DNA from 2 places in the Burkholderia sp. BCC1996 genome. Region 2 is predicted to be linked to the other one. Evidence: riboswitches for the same ligand, from Rfam matches in the RefSeq annotation. Region 2 holds a riboswitch; the other holds the start of a gene.

Region 1 (3,403 bases), on a different contig from region 2:
GGCGCGCACGCGCTGTCGAGCGTAAGCTCGAACGCATCGGGCACGTTTTCGACGGTCAGCCCGTGGTCGTGCGCGCGCACCGGACCATACGGCGCGCCGTCGAGCCGTGCGCCGAGGAATTCGAGCGCTTCGCCCATCAGCTCCAGATGCGGAGTGGGCGCCGCGTCCGGATTGCGGCGCACGCGCATCGTGTTCCTGACGATCGTGCGGGCCGGCGCGAGATCGAATTCGAGTGCGACGGAATCGATGAGGAAGGCCGGCGGCGTGTAGTCGGCGCGGCGGATCACGGTGGAGGAGGCGTTGTCGGACATGGTCGTCGAGATCGGTGGAGTGGGGATCGGGCCCGCAGCACGGGCCGGCTGAACCGGGCCATTGTACAAAGGCTTGCGGCCGCGTGCCGCGCGAACTTTTTACCGGTTCCGGCAGTCCGCGTATTATCGGCATCCCGTGCAGTTCGCGCGGTGCGACGAACGGGTGACGGATCGACGAGGATCGACATGAAACATGAATGGATTCAACGCGGTGCGGGCTGGGCGGCGGCGCTGTGCGTGGCGCTGCTGACGGGCTGCACCAGCTACGTGACGACACAGGTCACGGCCTTCTCCGACTGGAGCGGCAGCGACGCGACGCGCACTTACGCCTTCACGCGCAGCGACGCGCACAAGCACAGCATCGAGCAGTCGACCTACGAGCCGATCGTCGCGAACGAACTGTCCGCGTATGCGTTCCGCCAGGTGCCGGCCGCGCAGGCACGCTATCTGGTCGGGCTGGCCTACGGGGTCGGCAGCGATCTGGTGACGGTGCCGCAGCCGGTCTACTACGACCCGTGGTTCATGGGGCCGGGGCCGTACTGGCGGGGCGGGCCGTGGGGCCCGTGGGGGCCCTGGGGGCCGATGCCGGCCGGCTACGTCGCGCAGACCTACCAGGTGTTCGACTACACGCTCGGCATCCGGATCACCGAGCGCGCGACCGGCAAGGAGGTCTATAACGTGACCGCGCGCACCACGGGCGACAACGGCGCGCTGCTGTATGCGATGCCGTTTCTCGCGCGCAGCGCGCTCGCCGATTTCCCGTTGTCGAACGGGGCGATCCGCACGGTGCGGCTGCCGGTCGACAAGCGCGGCGGGCCGGCCGCGCCGGCCACCAACGAGCGCGTGGTGCCGGCGGCGCCGGCATCGGGTGCGGCGGTCGCGAAGTAACGCGGTATCGACACCGGCGCGGCCGCCCGGCCGCGCCACTTGCCTGCGTGCGTCAGACGCCGACGCCCAGCAGCGCCAGCGCCCCCAGCACGACGAACAGCACGGCCGCGATGCCGTGCACCAGCTTGGTCGGCAGGCGGTGCGCGAAACGGTCGCCCAGCAGGATCGCGGGTACGTTCGCCAGCGTCATCCCGAAGGTCGTGCCGGCCACCACGCCGATGTAATCCTGGAAGCGCGCGGCGAGCGCGACGGTCGCGATCTGCGTCTTGTCGCCCATTTCCGCGAGGAAGAACGCGACGAGCGTCGCGCCGAACACGCCGAGCCGCGAGCGGTTCGCATTGGCTTCGTCCGCATCGAGCTTGTCCGGCACGAGGATCCACAAGCCCATCGCGATGAACGAGAACGCGAGCGCCCAGCGCATGATCGACGGCGTGACGAGAATGCCGAGCCATTCGCCGAGCGCACCGGCGAAGCCGTGGTTCACGACCGTCGCAACCAGCACGCCGAGAATGATCGGCACGGGCTTGCGATAGCGCGCGGCCAGCACGAGGGACAGCAGTTGGGTCTTGTCGCCGATTTCAGCGAGGGCGACGGCGCCGGTGGAGATCAGGAATGCTTGGGACACGTATGGGGTTCCACGGGCCGATGTTGTGCGTGCGAGCGACGATCCGCCGCGCGCCGGGCCCTGATGCGGCGCGCAGTGAACCATCGGTCTCGCCAGGCCTTGGTGGCTGCGCCCGCCATGGCCGAACGGCCAAGTCTGTTGACGGACGCCTCCGTCACGATGCGCGCCGGGGGCGCGGGACATCGAGCGGAGCGGCTACTCCCCAATGAGCGGCGAATTCTAGCACGGCGCGTGCCGCGCGCGGTGAATTCGACGGCTCCGGCATGCGCCGCAGCGCATGCCGGAGCAGGGTGGGGCTCAGGTGCGCCGGTTACGCGGCGGCGCGGCGTGCGGCACCGCGCTCGTGCACGAGCCGGCCGGCCGCGTACGTGCGGTACACGGCGCGGTCGTCGCCGAGCAGCGCGAATGCGAACAGCAGTTCCTCGAGCGACTCCGCGCGCTTCGTGCGGCGTGCGAGCAGCGGCGTGGCCCGCGGGTCGAGCACGACGAAGTCGGCTTCGGTGCGCGGCGCGAGCGTGCCGACCGTGTCGGCGAGATCGAGCGCCTGCGCGGCGCCGGCCGTCGCGAGCCAGAACATCCGCGTCGCGCTCAGGTGGTGGCCCGACAGCCGCGCCACCTTGTGCGCCTCGTTCATCGTCTGCAGCATCGAGAACGACGTGCCGCCGCCGACGTCGGTGGCGAGCGTGACGGGCACGTCGTATTCGCCGGCCTTGTCGAAGTCGAACAGCCCGCTGCCGAGGAAGAAGTTCGACGTCGGGCAGTGCGCGACGACGGTGCGCGTCTCGGCCATCCGGCGACGGTCCTCGTCGTCGAGATGGATGCAGTGGCCGTACACCGCGCGCGGGCGCAGCAGCCCGTAACGATCGTAGATGTCGAGATAGCTGCGGTGGCCCGGGAACAGCTCGGCCGCCCATTTCACTTCGTCGACGTTTTCCGCGACGTGGCTCTGCACGAACACGTCCGGATGGCGGCGCGCGAGTTCGCTGCACGCCTCGAGCTGCGCCTCGGTGGAGGTCGGCGCGAAGCGCGGCGTGAGCGCGTACATCTGACGGCCCTTGCCGTGCCAGCGGCCGATCAGCTCGGCGCTGTCGTCATAGCCCGATTGCGCGGTGTCGCGCAGGAACTCGGGGCAGTTGCGGTCCATCAGCACCTTGCCCGCGATCATCCGCAGGTCGCGCGCATCGCTCGCCGCGAACAGCGCGTCGGCCGACTGCTTGTGCACGGTGCAGTAGACGAGCGCGCTCGTCGTGCCGCACGCGAGCAATTCGTCGACGAAGAAGTCGGCGACTTCGCGCGCGTGCTCCGGATCGCCGAACTGGCGCTCGGTCGGGAACGTGTACTTGTCGAGCCACGGCAGCAGGCCGGGGGCCGGCGACGCGATCATGTCCGTCTGCGGATAGTGGATGTGCGTATCGATGAAGCCGGGCACGATCAGCTTGTCGCGCAGGTCGTGGACGACCGCGTCGCGCGCGAGCGTCGCGGCCAGCCGTGCATGCGGGCCGGCCGCGACGACCTTGCCGTCGTCGACGATCAGGAGGCCGTCGGTCTCGTGGTTCGCGGCCTGGCTCGACTGCGCCGG
Region 2 (3,403 bases):
CGCGCTGCAGCGCCGCCTCGACGCCGGCACGCCGCTGACCGATGCCGTGCTGCTCGACGCGATTCGCGAAGGCGCGGTGCTGCGCGTCCGGCCGAAAGCGATGACGGTCGCCGTCGTGCTGGCCGGCCTCGTGCCGATCATGGTCGGACACGGCGCCGGCTCCGAAGTGATGCAGCGCATCGCCGCGCCGATGGTCGGCGGCATGATCACCGCGCCGCTGCTGTCGATGTTCGTCATTCCCGCCGCGTGGCTTCTGCTGCAGCGCCGTCGTGCGCGAGGTGCAAGCCGTCAGCGGCATTCCGATGCAGTTCCTCACGGCATGAACGTGCCGTCCACCCCCACTGGAGAGTCCCGATGAAGATGAATCAATTGATCGCCACCGCCACTGCCGTTTTCGCGACCGGCGTGTTCGCCGTTCCCGCGCTGGCCGCGGGCGACATGTCGGGCATGGACATGTCCGGCATGAAGATGTCGTCGGGCGGCGCGGCCGAGTCGCATGCCGCGCTGACCGATGCCGAAGTGAAGAAGGTCGATGCCGCGAGCGGCAAGATCACGCTGAAGCATGGCGCGCTGGAGAACGTCGGGATGCCGCCGATGACGATGGCGTTCAAGGCGAAGGACGCGGCCATGCTCGCCGAGGTCCATGCGGGTGACAAGGTGAAGGTCCGCGTCGAGAACGTCAACGGCACGCTGACGATCGTCAGGCTCGTGAAGGCGTCGTAAGCGCGGGGAAGCGGGCGGGATGGCCGCCCGCCGCGAGCGTCGTCAAGCGCAGTGCGGTGACGACGGTCGCGTTCGGGGGCGTACGCCTGTCGGGCGACGCGCCCGATCCGCGTCTTCAGCGCATTCAGCACCTTCAGCACCTTCAGCACCTTCAGCACCTTCAGCACCTTCAGCGCCTTCAACGCATTCAGCGTCTTCAGCGCGTCAGCGCGTCAACGTCACGAACAGATAGCCGACATACCCGGCCCCGTTCGCCAGCAGTGCCCAGATCGCGAGCCCGCGCGCACGCGCATTGACACGCAGCCAGACCGCCGCCGCGAGCGTGATGACCACGCCGGTCAGCACTTCGGGGCGCGGCTCCCACGGCGTCAGCATGATGCCGATCGCCGGCAGCAGCGTGCCCTGGAACACCATCGCGCCGGTGATGTTGCCGAACGCGAGCGTGTCCTTCTTGCGGCGGATCCACAGCACGCTGTTGACCTTTTCCGGCAACTCGGTCGCGATCGGCACGATGATCAGCGACAGCAGCAGCGCGGAAATACCGAGCAGGTGCGACACGCCTTCGACGCCGTGGATGAAGCCCTTCGCCCCGCCGACGAGCAGCGCGACGCCGAGCGCGAGCTGCAGCGCGATGGTCGCGAGGTTGGTCGGCAGCCCGACGCGCGACAGGAACATCGCGTGCGGCGCCTCGGTGCCGTGCCCGGCATCGACGAGCCGGGTCGACGCGCGGAACGTCATCACGACGTACATCACGTAGATGCCGACCAGCATCGCGGCGAGCAGCCCGCGGACCGCCCACACGTGATGCGGGACGAACATCGCGACGGTGGCGAGCGCGAATGCGGCGATGAAGTAGTTCAGGTCGCGCACGAAGCCGGTCCGCTCGGGCGCGATCGTGCCGGTCAGTCCGCGCGAGCGGATCACGGCGAGCGTCATCAGGAAGGTCGTCAGCGTCGCGAGCATCAGCGGCGCGCCCAGAATCGCGCCGACGCCGATCTCCTCGTTGACCGCCGCGTTCGACGTGCCGCCCGCGAGCGCGAGCAGCGGCACCATCGTTTCGGGCAGCGCGGTGCCGACGGCGGCGAACAGCGAACCGGTCACGCCTTCGGAAATCTTCAGCCGTTCGCCGAGATGTTCGAGCGCATTCGTGAAGAGTTCGGCCGCGACCAGGATGACGATCAGCATGAACGCCAGTTCGACGAGCATCAAGGTCATGCGGCACCTCCGCAGGCAGGCAGGCGGGCAGTGGCGAAATGCGAGAGGGAAGCCAGGAGGAACATGGGGACTCCGTGGTCGGACGTGGACGAACCATGACGCATCTGCCGACGTCCGACCAGGAACGACGCGATGCGTCGATGGTCTCGCCAGACCGATACGGCCGAATACGCCACGGCCGCAGGCCGAGTGTGTTGACGCATTCGCTTTCCGGGGATGGAAAGCAGGCTACTCCCCAAAGACGAAGGGCAGTCTAGCCGAGCCGGCCGCTTTCGGCAAGCGTGTGCGGTCATGCCGCTTCATTCGGGATGGTAAGCCGCCTTCTGCCGGACGCACATGCCATTCCAGGAAGCAATCGGTGTGCGCGCGCGGCGGCGTCACGCGCGTGTCACGCAGCGCCGGCCGGGAAATACAGCGCGAACGTCGTGCGTCCGCCCTGGCTCACGACCTCGACCTTGCCGCGGTGCAGTTCGACGATCGACTTGACGATCGCGAGCCCGAGCCCCGCGTTGCGCGCCGCGCCGTGCCGCGACGAATCGATCCGGTAGAAGCGCTCGAAGATCCGCTCGATCTGTTCGGGCGGAATCGCCACGCCGCGGTTCGTGACTTCGACGACCGCGAAGCCGGGCCGGGTCGAGACGGCCAGCTCGATCGTCGACCCGGCTTCCGCGTGTTCGAGCGCGTTCGACGCGAGGTTGCTGACGGCGCGGCGGAACAGCGTCGCGTCCGCGACGATCGGCGCTTCGCCGCGCACGTCGAGCCGCACGCCGGCCTCGTCGGCCAGCGCCTGGAAATACGACGCGAGCCGGCGCAGTTCGTTGCCGGCGTCGAGTTCGGCGGTCTTCAGGTGCTGCCGCGCGTTGTCCGTGCGCGCGAGAAACAGCATGTTCTCGATCATCCGCTGCAGCCGTTCGCATTCCTCGATGTTCGATTCGATCAGCGCTTCGTATTCCTCGGTGGTGCGGGCGCGCGACAGCGTGACCTGCGACGCGCTGATCAAGTTCGCGAGCGGCGTGCGCATGTCGTGCGCGAGGTCGGACGAGAACTGCGACAGCCGCACGAACGCGCGCTCGAGCCGGTCGAGCATCCGGTTGACCGAGGTGGCGAGCTCGCGTAACTCGACCGGGCCGCCGCGCGCGTCGAGACGCGCGTTGAGGTTGTGCGCCTCGATGCGCGACGTCTGCCGGCCGAGGCTCTCGACCGGACGCAGGCCGCGGGACGCGACCGCGTAGCCGAGCGCGCCGACCAGCAGCGCGCCGAGCGCGGCCGCGAGCCAGATGTCGACGCGATAGCTTTCGAGCAGCGACTGGCGATCGGCCGCCGTGCGCGCCACCGCGACCTGGACGGTTTCGCCCGACGGCAACGTGGCGCGTGCACGCACGCAGCGCGACGGGCCGATGCCGGGCGGCGCGCAGCTGAACGGGCTGGCGGCCGCGCGCGAGGCACCGGCCGGCTGCGGCCGTGC

The links. Region 2 has a riboswitch for manganese ahead of U4Z64_RS20850 (sodium:calcium antiporter). Riboswitches for the same ligand answer to the same signal wherever they lie in the genome.
Region 1: another riboswitch for manganese. It lies ahead of U4Z64_RS25875 (TMEM165/GDT1 family protein); the one in region 2 lies ahead of U4Z64_RS20850 (sodium:calcium antiporter).

Annotation. Positions count from the first base shown of each region.
Region 1 covers NZ_CAJPHM010000019.1:104,782-108,184, forward strand. The annotation lists gene pepN (aminopeptidase N) at 1-311, opposite strand, end outside; gene U4Z64_RS25870 (DUF4136 domain-containing protein) at 498-1,199, shown strand; gene U4Z64_RS25875 (TMEM165/GDT1 family protein) at 1,252-1,824, opposite strand; yybP-ykoY riboswitch at 1,903-2,040, opposite strand; gene guaD (guanine deaminase) at 2,135-3,403, opposite strand, start outside.
Region 2 covers NZ_CAJPHM010000014.1:24,300-27,702, reverse strand. The annotation lists gene U4Z64_RS20860 (efflux RND transporter permease subunit) at 1-358, shown strand, start outside; gene U4Z64_RS20855 (copper-binding protein) at 355-723, shown strand; gene U4Z64_RS20850 (sodium:calcium antiporter) at 928-1,938, opposite strand; yybP-ykoY riboswitch at 2,012-2,187, opposite strand; gene U4Z64_RS20845 (heavy metal sensor histidine kinase) at 2,327-3,403, opposite strand, start outside.